DNA from 2 places in the Enterobacter cloacae complex sp. HYC080_NIDB genome. Region 1 is predicted to be linked to the other one. Evidence: predicted binding sites of a transcription regulator. Region 1 holds the regulator's gene; the other holds the start of a gene.
The links. The regulator PhoB, encoded in region 1, activates phosphate uptake and scavenging genes when phosphate is short. The targets are predictions, from matches to a motif close to CTGTCATAAAACTGNCNNAT.
Positions count from the first base shown of each region.

Region 2: a site for PhoB is predicted at 2,644-2,663, ahead of uvrB (excinuclease ABC subunit UvrB). Genes of this name have one in related genera too.

Region 1 covers NZ_CP114212.1:3,531,459-3,538,944, reverse strand. The annotation lists gene sbcC (exonuclease subunit SbcC) at 1-859, opposite strand, end outside; gene sbcD (exonuclease subunit SbcD) at 856-2,061, opposite strand; gene phoB (phosphate response regulator transcription factor PhoB) at 2,248-2,937, shown strand; gene phoR (phosphate regulon sensor histidine kinase PhoR) at 2,959-4,254, shown strand; gene brnQ (branched-chain amino acid transporter carrier protein BrnQ) at 4,664-5,983, shown strand; gene proY (proline-specific permease ProY) at 6,064-7,437, shown strand.
Region 2 covers NZ_CP114212.1:3,116,799-3,124,284, reverse strand. The annotation lists gene bioF (8-amino-7-oxononanoate synthase) at 1-26, shown strand, start outside; gene bioC (malonyl-ACP O-methyltransferase BioC) at 10-765, shown strand; gene bioD (dethiobiotin synthase) at 758-1,459, shown strand; gene O1723_RS14845 (ABC transporter ATP-binding protein) at 1,422-2,144, opposite strand; gene uvrB (excinuclease ABC subunit UvrB) at 2,895-4,910, shown strand; gene yvcK (uridine diphosphate-N-acetylglucosamine-binding protein YvcK) at 4,984-5,892, opposite strand; molybdenum cofactor riboswitch at 6,119-6,253, shown strand; gene moaA (GTP 3',8-cyclase MoaA) at 6,241-7,230, shown strand; gene moaB (molybdenum cofactor biosynthesis protein B) at 7,255-7,486, shown strand, end outside.

The DNA of each region.
Region 1 (7,486 bases):
GCGCAAGCTGGAGCTTTGCCAGCTCAGGCGCAGCGTCCGTCAGAGCCTGTTGTGCCTGCTGCTGCAATGCGGTGATGCGTTGTTGCTCGCGCACAAGCTCATCATGACGGGTAAGCCACTGAAAATGTTTCTGCTGGTTTTGCTGCTGTGCCAGCAACGTTTTCTCTTCGTCAGTAAGTGCCTGCAAACTTTGCTGTAATTGCTGCTGCTGTTCTTCACTCAGCAGCACGACGCCCGCTGCCTGCGCCTCGCACTTTTCCAGCAGGCTGCGGGCGGCTTTGTGTTTTTCAAACACCATGGCGGAAATCTGGCCGTAGATTTCGGTGCCTGTCAGCTCTTCCAGCAGCTCTGCGCGATCGCTCGGTTTGGCATTCAGGAAGGCGGCAAATTGCCCCTGTGAGAGCAACATTGAACGGGTAAAGCGGCCATAGTCCAGACCGGTGAGCGCGGCGGTTTGCTCCAGCTTGTCCGTGACTTTATCGGCGAGGATTTTGCCATCTTCGCAGCGGGCCAGCTCCACGCGCGGCGCCTGCAGGTTGCCGTCCGGCTGGTTGCGTGCCCGGTTCTGGCTCCAGAAGGCGCGGTAGGCGATGCCTTTTACCTCAAACTCCACTTCCGCCAGACACTCGGCGGTATCTCGCGTCATCAGGTCGTTTTGTGCCTGGGAAACCTTACTCAGGCGCGGCGTTTCGTGATAAAGCGCCAGACAGATGGCGTCGAGCAGGGTGGTTTTACCTGCGCCTGTGGCGCCGGTAATGGCAAACAGCCCGTTGCTGGCAAAGGGTTCAGCGGTAAAGTCAATTTTCCACTCGCCCTTGAGGGAGTTGAGATTTTTCAGACGCAGGCTCAAAATTTTCATGCGTTTTCTTCCTCGTCATTGAGGGCATGCAGGGTATGGGTGAACAGTTCGCTGAGTCTTTCGCGCTTCGCGTCGTCAATATCCTCCTGCAAGAGCCTGCGCTCAAACACCTCTTCTACCCGCAACTCGCTGAGCGTTTCCCGCTGGGCGCTTAACAGAATTTTCTCGCGCTGCTCGCGGCTGCGGCGCACCAGTAAGACCTCTACCGGCAAGTCTTCCGTCAGCGCCTGGATTTTTCGCTGCATATCATGCAGGTAGTCATCCGTAGTGATTTCGATATCCAGCCAGACGGGGGGATTAAGCGCGGTGCCGCGCCACTGTTCAAGCTGAGCGGTGATGGCCTCCAGATCGCCTTTCAGCACCGCCAGCGGCTGGGTGACCGGCACCTCCAGCGTCTCGACGGCACTGAGTTTGCCCTCGCTGAAGCTCACCAGATGCACGGATTTGGCTTTGCCGGTTTCATCGAAACTGAGCGAAATAGGGGATCCGCAGTAGCGAATATGTTCGCAGCCGCCGATAACCTGGGCGCGGTGAATATGCCCGAGCGCAATGTAGTCCGCAGGCGGGAAGTTCTGCGCCGGAAAGGCGTCCAGCGTGCCGATATAGATGTCACGCACGGCGTCACTTTTACTGGCCCCAACGGTGGTGAGATGCCCGGTCGCAATCACCGGTATCGGCTGTTCGCCACGCAGGTTGCAGGCATCCGCGTGCTGCTGGTGATAATAGTCGGTGATGGCCTGTAATAAATGTTGCTGCTTTTCCGTGCCCGACAGTCCCGCCTGACTTTGTACGATATCGCGCGGGCGTAAAAAGGGGATCGGGCACAGCACCGCCCCCGGCGTACCGTCGCGTTTTTTCAGGATCTGCGGGGCATGCCCGGCGCTGGCGACGACGGTAGTATTGAGAAACGCCAGAATGTCGCGGGATTCATTGAGCGTTGCCACGGAGTCATGGTTACCGGCGACTATCACCAGATGACAGCCGGTCTGCTGCAAATTCACCACGAAGCGGTTATACAGCTCGCGCGCATAGCTGGGGGGCGACCCCGTATCAAAGATGTCACCCGCGACAATAATCGCATCGACCTCGTGGGCCTGCGCCGTCTCCAGCAGCCAGTTCAGGAACGCTTCATGTTCAGCCGCACGGCTTTTGCTGTAAAAATTTTGACCGAGATGCCAGTCCGAGGTGTGAAGTATGCGCATAGCGGTTCCGTGGCAAAAATGAGAAAGCAGGATTATAAACGTTCAGAGAAGGGAAAATAACCGCTGTAATAAAACAACGGTTTGCCCGCTACCGTGGTAATGTTTTTCATAAATCTGTCATAAATCTGACGCATAATGGCGCCGAATTACAAACGTGTAACTTAATAAGATAAGACAGGGCAAAGTATGGCGAGACGTATTCTGGTCGTAGAAGATGAAGCTCCAATTCGTGAAATGGTGTGCTTCGTGCTCGAGCAAAATGGCTTCCAGCCGGTTGAAGCGGAAGATTATGACAGCGCAGTGAACCAGCTGAATGAACCCTGGCCCGATCTGATTCTGCTGGACTGGATGTTGCCTGGCGGCTCCGGACTGCAGTTTATCAAACACCTGAAGCGTGAGGCACTGACCCGCGACATCCCGGTTGTCATGCTCACGGCGCGCGGAGAGGAAGAGGATCGCGTGCGCGGACTAGAAACCGGCGCGGACGATTACATCACTAAACCGTTCTCCCCAAAAGAGCTGGTCGCCCGCATTAAAGCCGTGATGCGCCGTATTTCACCGATGGCGGTGGAAGAGGTGATAGAGATGCAGGGACTCAGCCTTGACCCTACCTCGCACCGCGTGATGACCGGCGAAAACCCCCTCGATATGGGCCCTACCGAATTTAAACTCCTGCACTTCTTTATGACTCACCCGGAACGCGTATACAGCCGCGAGCAGTTGCTGAATAACGTCTGGGGAACTAACGTGTATGTCGAAGACCGGACGGTTGACGTACATATTCGCCGCCTGCGAAAAGCGCTGGAACTGAGCGGCCACGATCGCATGGTACAGACGGTCCGCGGCACGGGTTATCGTTTTTCGACCCGTTTCTGAACAATGACAGGAGTGTGACGCGTGCTGGAACGTCTGTCATGGAAAAGGCTCGTCTTTGAACTGATCTTATGCTGTATTCCGGCCTTCCTTCTTGGGGCCTTTCTCGGACATCTGCCGTGGTTTCTGCTGGCGTCGGTCACCGGGCTGCTGATCTGGCATTTCTGGAACCTGCTGCGCCTCTCCTGGTGGCTGTGGGTTGACCGCAGTATGACCCCACCGCCGGGCAGCGGCAGCTGGGAGCCCCTGCTGTACGGCCTGCACCAGATGCAGATGCGTAATAAAAAGCGCCGTCGCGAGCTGGGAAGCCTGATTAAGCGTTTTCGCAGCGGGGCGGAGTCGTTGCCGGATGCGGTCATCCTGACCACTGAAGAAGGCACCATCTTCTGGTGTAACGGCCTGGCGCAACAGCTGCTGGGCCTTCGCTGGCCGGACGATAACGGTCAGAACATCCTTAACCTTTTACGCTATCCCGAATTCACGCTGTATCTGAAAAAGCGTGATTTTACCCGCCCGCACAATCTGAAGCTCAATAATGGTCGCCATCTGGAAATCCGCGTGATGCCTTACAGCGATAAGCAGTGGCTGATGGTGGCGCGCGATGTCACCCAAATGCACCAGCTTGAGGGCGCGCGCCGTAATTTCTTTGCGAACGTCAGCCACGAACTGCGTACTCCGTTGACCGTGCTTCAGGGCTATCTGGAGATGATGCAGGAGCAAACGCTGGAAGGTGCGCCGCGTGAAAAAGCGCTGCATACCATGCGCGAGCAAACGCATCGCATGGAAGGGCTGGTGAAGCAGCTGCTGACGCTCTCGAAGATTGAAGCGGCGCCTACGCTTGCGCTGAATGACACGATAGATGTGCCGATGATGCTGCGGGTCGTGGAGCGTGAAGCGCAGACGTTAAGCCACAAAAAGCATCACCTGACCTTCGAGGTCGACAGCACGCTAAAGGTGCTGGGCAGTGAGGATGAGCTTCGTAGCGCCATATCTAACCTGGTGTACAACGCAGTGAACCATACGCCGGAAGGAACGGATATTATGGTGCGCTGGAACCGTACCCCTACGGGCGCCGAGTTTAGCGTGGAAGATAACGGGCCGGGGATCGCACCGGAGCATATCCCGCGTCTGACCGAACGCTTCTACCGCGTGGATAAAGCGCGGTCGCGGCAAACAGGGGGGAGCGGCCTGGGGCTGGCGATTGTGAAGCACGCGGTAAATCACCACGAAAGCCGACTTGATATTCAGAGTACGCTGGGGAAAGGAACCCGCTTCAGTTTCGTTATTCCGGAACGATTAATTGCCAAAAAGACCGCCTGAGGGCAGGTGTGTCATTTTCCCTTTCCACGGGTCAGCATCTGCTGGCCCGTTTGCTTTGCAGTCAAGCGAAACGCGGATGAATAATATACGGCTGGGTGTTTTTTGTTCGCATGATTAGCCATGAGTTTTTCCTGTAAATAGCGTATTGTGCTGGCGTGTATTTTCATGCTGGCATATTGTTCTGGTTTTGAGATCCCACCTTGCCTTTAAACGTTATAAGCGTTTAAATTGCCCCCCAGATACTGTCAGACCGACTGTATTTGCGTGGTAAATCGAAAAACTATTCTTCTCCACGCCAGGACGGGAGCATTTCCCGCTGAAATTGAGCAATTTTTCGGCTGTATCGTCCCGTCAGGGAAAACGAAAATCTCAATGTTTTCAACACCACATCCACAGGCAGTAAGGTTTTATGACCCATCACTTAAAATCGCGTGACATCATCGCGCTGGGCTTTATGACATTTGCGCTGTTCGTTGGCGCAGGCAACATTATTTTCCCTCCAATGGTTGGCTTACAGGCGGGTGAACACGTCTGGACCGCTGCGTTTGGTTTCCTGATTACTGCCGTGGGTCTACCGGTACTGACCGTCGTCGCGCTGGCGAAAGTCGGTGGCGGCGTGGACAGCCTCAGCACGCCGATTGGCAAAGTCGCAGGTGTTCTGCTGGCCACCGTCTGCTATCTGGCCGTGGGCCCGCTGTTTGCCACCCCGCGCACGGCGACCGTTTCCTTTGAAGTGGGGATTGCTCCGCTGACCGGCGACGGCCCGATGCCGCTGTTTATCTACAGCCTGGTCTACTTCGCGATTGTCATTCTGGTCTCCCTCTATCCGGGCAAACTGCTGGATACCGTGGGTAACTTCCTGGCGCCGCTGAAAATCATCGCCCTGATCGTTCTCGCTGTGGCCGCTATCATCTGGCCAGCAGGCCCGATCAGCGACGCAATGGACGCCTATAAAAACGCCGCGTTCTCTAACGGTTTTGTGAACGGCTACCTGACGATGGATACGCTGGGCGCAATGGTGTTTGGTATTGTTATCGTTAACGCCGCGCGTTCCCGCGGTGTGACCGAAGCGCGTCTGCTGACCCGCTATACCATCTGGGCTGGCCTGATGGCTGGTGTGGGTCTGACGCTGCTGTATCTGGCGCTGTTCCGCCTGGGCTCTGATAGCGCCATGCTGGTTGATCAGAACGCGAACGGTGCGGCTATTCTGCACGCTTACGTCCAGCACACCTTCGGTGGTGCGGGCAGTATGCTGCTGGCGGCGCTGATTTTCCTGGCGTGTCTGGTGACCGCAGTGGGCCTGACCTGCGCCTGTGCTGAGTTCTTTGCGCAGTATCTGCCGCTCTCTTACCGCACCCTGGTGTTTATCCTCGGTATCTTCTCCATGGCGGTGTCCAACCTCGGTCTGAGCCACCTGATTCAGGTCTCTATTCCGGTGCTGACGGCCATCTATCCGCCGTGCATCGTGCTGGTGGTGCTGAGCTTCACCCGTCCGTGGTGGAATAACTCCTCACGAATTATTGCGCCAGCCATGTTTATCAGCCTGATTTTTGGTATCCTTGACGGGATTAAAGCATCAGCGTTCGCCGCGATTCTGCCCGCCTGGACACAGCGTCTGCCGCTGTCCGAGCAGGGCCTGGCCTGGCTGATGCCTACCGTTGTTGCACTGGTTCTGGCGATTATCTGGGACCGTGCTGCAGGGCGCCAGGTTGCATCTAACGCCCATTAATCAACGGCAACAAACTGTTTAACCACGGGGCTTAAGGCCCCGTGGTTTTTTGTTTTTTCGTGTTGAATGGCAAGATTTTAATGGAAAGCACTAACAAACTTAAACGTGGTCTCAGCACACGCCACATCCGCTTTATGGCGCTGGGCTCTGCGATTGGTACCGGTCTTTTTTATGGCTCGGCAGATGCCATCAAAATGGCCGGTCCAAGCGTTCTGCTGGCCTACATCATTGGCGGCGTGGCGGCGTATATCATCATGCGCGCCCTCGGAGAGATGTCGGTTCACAATCCTTCTGCCAGTTCGTTCTCGCGCTATGCGCAGGAAAACCTCGGACCGCTGGCCGGGTTTATCACTGGCTGGACCTACTGCTTTGAAATTTTGATTGTGGCCATTGCCGATGTGACGGCGTTTGGTATCTATATGGGCGTCTGGTTCCCGACGGTGCCGCACTGGATCTGGGTGCTGAGCGTGGTGCTGCTCATCTGCGCCGTCAACCTGATGAGCGTGAAGGTGTTCGGCGAACTTGAGTTCTGGTTCTCCTTCTTCAAGGTCGCCACCATTATCATCATGATTGTGGCCGGTTTTGGCATCATCCTCTGGGGGATTGGCAACGGCGGTCAGCCGACCGGGATCCATAACCTCTGGAGCAACGGGGGCTTCTTCAGCAACGGCTGGCTCGGGATGGTGATGTCGCTGCAGATGGTGATGTTCGCCTACGGCGGTATTGAAATTATTGGTATCACCGCCGGGGAAGCGAAAGACCCTGAGAAATCCATTCCACGTGCCATCAACTCCGTGCCGATGCGTATTCTGGTGTTCTATGTGGGCACGCTGTTCGTGATTATGTCCATCTACCCATGGAACCAGGTCGGTACCAACGGTAGCCCGTTTGTGCTGACCTTCCAGCATATGGGCATTGCGTTTGCTGCCAGCATTCTGAACTTCGTGGTGCTGACCGCGTCGCTTTCCGCGATCAACAGTGACGTCTTTGGCGTAGGCCGTATGCTACACGGCATGGCGGAGCAGGGCAGTGCGCCGAAGGTGTTCGCTAAAACCTCCCGCCGCGGCACGCCGTGGGTGACGGTGGTGGTCATGACCGTTGCGCTGCTGTTCTCGGTTTACCTGAACTACATCATGCCGGAGAACGTCTTCCTGGTGATTGCGTCGCTGGCGACCTTCGCGACCGTGTGGGTGTGGATCATGATCCTGCTGTCGCAGATTGCGTTCCGCCGTCGACTGTCGCCGGAAGAGGCGAAAGCGCTGAAGTTTAAAGTCCCGGGTGGCGTTGCAACAACCGTCGTCGGGCTGATCTTCCTGGTGTTTATCATTGGCCTGATTGGCTACCATCCGGATACCCGTATTTCCCTCTACGTGGGCTGTGCGTGGATCGTCCTGCTGCTGGTTGGCTGGGTGTTTAAATGCCGCCGCGATCGCCAACTGGCAGAAGCGCAGTAATTTTTTTATTCCCTCTCCCTGTGGGAGAGGGTTAGGGTGAGGGCATCAG
Region 2 (7,486 bases), 410 kb from region 1:
AGGCGCTGCATGTTGCCAGTCAATAAGCAGGCCATTGCGGCGGCGTTCGGCCGGGCCGCGCGCAGCTATTCACAGCACGATGAACTGCAGCGCCAGAGCGCACAGGGGCTGATGACGTTGCTCGGCGAGAGGCGCTTTACCCAGGTGCTTGACGCCGGGTGCGGCCCCGGCGGGAATAGCCGACTCTGGCGCGAGGCGGGAAGTCACGTGACGGCCATCGACCTGTCTCCCGCTATGCTGGATGAGGCGCGCCAGCAGCAGGCTGCGCATCGTTATCTGGTGGCGGACATCGAGGCGATTCCGCTGGCGGACGCGCAATTCGATCTGGTCTGGAGCCATCTGGCGGTGCAGTGGTGCAGCAGCCTGCCGCAGGCGTTGAGCGAGCTTTATCGCGTCGCCTGCCCGGGCGGCAAGGTGGCGTTTACCACGCTACTGGAAAGCTCGTTACCTGAGCTCAATCAGGCATGGCAGGCGGTGGATGAACAGCCGCACGCCAACCGCTTTTTGTCATATGAGCAGGTTATGCAGGCCCTGGCAGGCTGGCGCTATCGCAGTACGGTGCAGACCATCACTCTCGATTTTACCGATGCTTTAAGCGCGATGCGCTCGCTGAAGGGCATTGGCGCCACGCATCTGCATGCCGGGCGCGAGAAAAAACCGCTGACCCGGGGCCAGCTGCAGCGCCTTGAGCTGGCCTGGCCGCAGCAGCGGGGCCAGTTCCCGCTCTCTTATCAACTTTTTCATGGGATTATTGAACGTGACTGAACGTTATTTTGTCACCGGGACGGATACGGAAGTGGGCAAGACGGTTGCCAGCGCTGCCCTTTTGCAGGCGGCGCGAAAGCTTGGGAAAAACACCGCCGGGTATAAGCCTGTGGCTTCCGGCAGCGAGATGACGGCGGAGGGGTTACGTAACACCGACGCGCTGGCGCTTCAGCGTAACAGCACGCTCGAACTCGCCTATTCAGCGGTGAACCCGTATACCTTTGCCGAGCCGACCTCGCCGCACATTATCAGCGCCGATGAAGGCCGTCCGATTGATTTTGCCGTGCTCTCTGCCGGGTTACGAACCCTGGAAAGCCAGGCCGACTGGGTGCTGGTGGAAGGTGCAGGCGGGTGGTTTACGCCGCTCTCTCAGAACCAGACGTTTGCTGACTGGGTGCAGGCCGAGCAACTGCCGGTCATACTCGTTGTCGGCGTCAAGCTCGGGTGTATTAACCACGCCATGTTGACGGCGCAGGCCGTTCAGCAGGCAGGGCTGCGTCTCGCGGGCTGGATAGCCAACGACGTGGTCACGCCGGGCAAGCGACACCATGAGTATCTGACGACCCTCAAACGGGTGCTCCCCGCACCATTCCTGGGGGAGATCCCCTGGCTTGCAGACGATGCCGAACAGGCCGAAACCGGTCAGTATCTTGACCTCAGCGTCTTGCTTCCAGCGACATCCAGTGGGCAATAAGCTCATCGTTGAGTTCGTTAACGTGGCCCTGTGCCACGTTACGTCCGCGATAGAGCATGCAAAACCGATCCGCTACCCGGCGGATAAACGACAGCTGCTGTTCTGCTAGCAGCACCGTCATCCCAAGCTCCCGGTTTAGCCGTACCAGCAGTTGTGCAAGCTTATGGGCAAAGCCCTGGCCGGCACCGTGCATAGGTTCATCAAGAATCAACATACGCGGGCGATTGACCAGCGCATTTGCCAGAGCAAGCTGATACTGCGCCTCTGGCGAAAGGGCGTTGCCTCGCGTCTGACGCAGCGCGTAAAGTTCGGGAAAGAGCTTGTACACTTCACTTTTCGCTGCCGGGTCGGATTTATCCATCGCCCGCATGGCAATGTGCAAATTTTCCTCAATCGTCAGCTGAGAAAAAATCCGCCTGTCCTGCGGGACATAGCCAATCCCCGGTCCGGAACGTTGTTCGGCCGTCTGGCTGAGTAAATCACGCGGCGGCGCACCCGCTTCATGCCAGATGATGGTGCCGCTATCCACGGGTACTTTCCCGGTGATGCAATTCATTAGGGTGGTTTTTCCCATCCCTGGCAGGCCAACAACGCCGGTACACATCCCTTGCGGAAAATCTAAATCCACGTTCCATAGCGTATGTTGGCTTCCGTAAAACTGATTCACTGCACGCAGACTCAACATCTTTCTCTCCTTAAAAATGTGTCGGTGACGCTCGGTTTTTGATTGTGCAAAACCCCTGCCAGAAACCGTGAAGTGATTAAAAAAGCGGCTTTTTTAAGAATGTTCCACCACTAAGTGGGGTAAGGAAACCCGGAATTGCACATCGACGGTGCTGGCGGTGTTGAGTCGTGGTGCAGGGGAAAATGGCGGAAATGTGAGCAAGATCCCATCAGGTGGTTATGAATGACGCAACTGTTTATCGACAAAAAATAGCGATAAAAATTTTTTGTTGCCGTCTCGTGGGAAAATCCGGGAATTTGCCGAGCGGCACTCTGCACGGGCTGGAAGCAGTTATCCACTATTCCTGTGGATAACCATGTGCATTAGAGTTAGAAAACACGCGATAAGCGAGAGAAGACGCGGCTTTCGCCCAAATTGACGCGAAACGCGGCTTTAGAAAATATCGTTTAAAATTTAATTGCTTAGATAAAAGCAATTACCGTAATGAAAGTGTCACGCGCTGCCATAAAACTCTCATAACCTGGCTTGACAAATGTTAAAAAAGAAAAAGTTCTGGGGATAACCCACGTTGACTGGTTTTTTATCTCGTCAGAGTCGAAATTTTATCCATTAACGCGCTAATCCTTAAGCCGCTATGCTAAATATCCTGACATGCTACTGGTTTTTCATCCAGTGTTTTTTACTGGCATTCCTGGCAACAACGAGTAAAATTACTCACCTGCCGCTTATAACGTCATCAGGTCGTCGCCCATGAGTAAACCGTTCAAACTGAATTCTGCTTTCCGTCCATCTGGCGATCAGCCTGAGGCGATCCGTCGTCTGGAAGAGGGGCTGGAAGATGGGCTTGCGCACCAGACGCTGCTGGGGGTAACCGGTTCCGGTAAAACGTTCACCATCGCCAACGTGATCGCGGATCTGCAGCGCCCTACGATGGTGCTTGCCCCCAACAAAACCCTCGCGGCACAGCTTTACGGCGAGATGAAAGAGTTCTTCCCGGAGAACGCCGTTGAGTATTTCGTCTCCTACTACGATTACTACCAGCCGGAAGCCTATGTGCCGAGCTCTGACACCTTCATTGAGAAAGATGCCTCAGTGAACGAACACATCGAGCAGATGCGACTGTCGGCGACCAAGGCGCTGCTGGAGCGTCGCGATGTGGTTGTGGTGGCGTCGGTTTCGGCGATTTACGGCCTGGGCGACCCGGACCTCTATCTGAAGATGATGCTCCACCTGACGCAGGGGATGATCATCGATCAGCGTGCGATTTTGCGCCGTCTGGCGGAGTTGCAGTACACCCGTAACGACCAGGCATTTCAGCGCGGAACGTTCCGCGTGCGCGGGGAGGTGATCGACATCTTCCCGGCGGAATCGGACGATATGGCGCTGCGCGTTGAGCTGTTTGATGAAGAGGTTGAACGTTTATCGTTGTTTGACCCGCTAACCGGTCACGTTGAGTCGGTGATCCAGCGTTTTACCATCTACCCTAAAACGCACTACGTGACGCCGCGCGAGCGTATCGTGCAGGCGATGGAAGAGATCAAAGTGGAGCTGGCTGAACGCCGTAAGGTGCTTCTGGCGAACAATAAGCTGCTGGAAGAGCAGCGCCTGAGCCAGCGAACCCAGTTCGATCTGGAGATGATGAACGAGCTCGGCTACTGCTCCGGCATTGAAAACTACTCCCGTTTCCTCTCCGGTCGTGGGCCGGGTGAGCCGCCGCCGACGCTGTTTGACTACCTTCCGGCCGACGGCTTGCTGGTGATAGACGAATCCCACGTCACCATTCCGCAGATTGGCGGGATGTACCGCGGTGACCGCGCGCGTAAAGAGACGCTGGTGGAGTACGGGTTCCGTCTGCCGTCGGCACTGGATAACCGTCCGATGAAGTTTGAAGAGTTTGAGGCGCTGGCGCCACAAACTATTTATGTGTCGGCCACGCCGGGCAACTACGAGCTGGAGAAATCGGGCGATGAGGTGATTGATCAGGTGGTTCGTCCGACCGGGCTGCTGGATCCGATTATCGAAGTGCGTCCGGTGGCGACCCAGGTGGACGATCTGCTTTCTGAGATCCGCAAGCGTGCCGCCATCAACGAGCGTGTGCTGGTGACCACGCTCACTAAGCGTATGGCGGAAGACCTGACCGAGTATCTGGAAGAGCACGGTGAGAAGGTGCGTTATCTGCACTCGGATATCGATACCGTAGAGCGTATGGAGATCATCCGCGATTTGCGTCTGGGTGAGTTTGACGTGCTGGTAGGGATCAACCTGTTGCGAGAGGGGCTGGATATGCCGGAAGTCTCGCTGGTGGCGATTCTGGACGCGGATAAAGAGGGCTTCCTGCGTTCCGAGCGCTCGCTGATCCAGACCATTGGCCGCGCCGCGCGTAACGTCAATGGCAAAGCGATTCTCTACGGCGATAAAATTACCCCGTCAATGGCGAAAGCGATTGGCGAAACCGAACGCCGCCGTGAGAAACAGCAGCGCTATAACGAAGAGCACGGCATTACTCCGCAGGGGCTGAACAAGAAAGTGGTGGATATTCTGGCGCTCGGTCAGAACATTGCGAAGACCAAAGCGAAAGGCCGCGGCAAAGCGCGTTCCGTGGTGGAAGAAGATACCGTCGTACTGACGCCGAAAGCGCTGCAGCAGAAGATCCACGAGCTGGAGGCGCAGATGATGCAGCACGCCCAGAACCTGGAGTTCGAAGAGGCGGCACAGATCCGCGATCAGCTTCATCAGCTGCGGGATTTGTTTATTGCGGCATCGTGAGTCGGTGATGTGTTTTCTCCCTCTCCCTGTGGGAGAGGGCCGGGGTGAGGGCAACAGGCCGCATAAAACGAACCTAACCCAGCGCCTGAATCGCCTTCTCCAGCGCTTCGCGCAGCAGATGGCGGTCGTGGCGGTATTTAATATCGCTGGCCTCCAGCGGCTCCTGAATCACCACCCGCTCGCCGATACCGGAGACATCCACCTTCGGCCCAACCACCACGCCGTCGATGATTTTCTTGCCGACGTACTGCTCCATCAGGCTCAGTTTATCTGCCAGCGACAGGCTTGCCGCCGCCGGGCTCAGTTCACGCCCCAGATTACCGATGTAAACCATCGGAGCAGGGGTGCGACGCAGCGCCTGCGCCAGCTCTTTGACCAGCAGGATCGGCATCAGGCTGGTATAAAAACTGCCCGGGCCAATCAGGATTAAATCCGCTTCGCCAATCGCTTCGACGGCTTCACGCGTCGCCGGTACGCTCGGGTAGGTCATCAGCTCTTTTGGCGGCAGCAGAAGCTGGTCGATATTCACTTCGCCGTACACTTCGTGATCGTCAGCATCAATGGCCATTAAATCCACCGGCTGTTCTGACATCGGGATCAGGAACGCATCCACCTTCAGCAGATTTCGTATCAAATTGATGGCTTCAAGCGGACGCACGCTCAGGTGATCCAGCGCCTTAAGCATTAAATTTCCAAGGTTATGCCCGGAAAGTTCCCCGTTGCCGCCAAAACGGTACTCAAACATCGCTGATGCGACGCTCGGTTCGGTAATCAGCTGGTTGAGACAGTTGCGCATATCCCCCCAGGCGATGCCGCCTTCGGCACGTCTGATCCGCCCGGTTGAGCCGCCATTATCGGTGGTTGTCACTATCCCTGTCAGCCTTGAGCCCAGTGACGACAAAGAGGACATCACCCGGCCCAGACCGTGGCCTCCGCCAAGAGCGACCACTCGGTCAAGATCCGCAAAAGTGCGATTGCGCATACCAATTCCTTATCACGTTTGATCTGCGTAACACTACCTGAACTACCCCTAAAAGACGATGCCTCATACGAAGCAAAATGACGTATATCAATGCGAAAAGAGGGTTTTTAGGTATTCTGTAGCGAAAATGCACGATTGGGTCGTTATATACATAATTATATAGCGAAAGGCGATGATGGCGAAGTGAGAATTTCCGCGCTACTATCGCCATAACCACGTTTTCGAATTTGAAAACATACACTCTAGCCTTTGTGCCTGTGTCGAAAGATATGGCGCTCTGGCCGTGGCGGATCTGCCACCAGGGTACAGAAAGAAATGACTGTGCCTCCCGTATCTGGAAAGGTGTACATGGCTTCACAACTGACTGATGCTTTCGCGCGTAAGTTTTATTACTTACGTCTGTCGATTACCGATGTGTGCAACTTCCGTTGCACCTACTGCCTGCCCGACGGTTACAAACCGGGCAGCGTCACCAATAACGGCTTTCTCTCCGTGGATGAGGTGCGCCGCGTTACGCGCGCGTTCTCCGGGCTTGGCACCGAAAAGGTCAGGCTGACCGGAGGCGAACCTTCTCTGCGCCGTGATTTCCCCGACATCATTGCCGCCGTGCGTGAAAACGAACATATCCGCCAGATTGCGGTGACCACCAACGGTTACCGGATGGCGCGTGATGTGGCGACCTGGCGCGACGCGGGCTTAACCGCCATCAACGTCAGCGTGGACAGCCTCGATGCCCGCCAGTTTCACGCCATTACCGGCCAGGACAAGTTCCGCCAGGTGATGGACGGCATCGACGCGGCATTCGCGGCCGGGTTCGAGAAAGTCAAAGTCAATACGGTGCTGATGCGTGATGTGAACCATCATCAGCTCGATACCTTCCTGGCGTGGATCAAATCCCGTCCCATCCAGCTGCGTTTTATCGAGCTGATGGAAACCGGTGAGGGCAGTGACCTGTTCCGCCGCCATCACATTTCCGGCATGGTGTTGCGCGACGAGCTGCTCAAACGCGGCTGGATCCACCAGATCCGCCAGCGCAGCGACGGCCCGGCGCAGGTCTTCTGCCACCCGGATTACGAGGGTGAGATTGGCCTTATCATGCCCTATGAGAAAGACTTCTGCGCCAGCTGTAACCGTCTGCGCGTCTCCTCCGTGGGCAAGCTCCATCTCTGCCTGTTCGGCGACGGCGGCGTAGATCTGCGCGATCTGCTGGAAGACGATGCTCAACAGGCCGTGCTTGAAGCGCGCATTTCTGAAGCGCTGACGCACAAAAAACAGACCCACTTCTTGCATCAGGGCAACACCGGCATTACTCAGAACCTGTCTTATATTGGCGGGTGATCAGGCTTAAGAAGGAATCAGAAGATGAGTCAGGTAAGCGCAGAATTTATCCCGACACGCATTGCTATTCTTACCGTTTCCGACCGCCGTGGCGAAGAGGATGATACGTCCGGCCACTGGCTGCGCGAGGCGGCCCATGATGCGGGGCATCACATCGTCGATAAAGCGATTGTGAAAGAGAACCGCTACGCCATTCGCGCGCAGGTTTCGCAGTGGATTGCCAGCGATGAAGTGCAGGTGGTATTGATCACCGGCG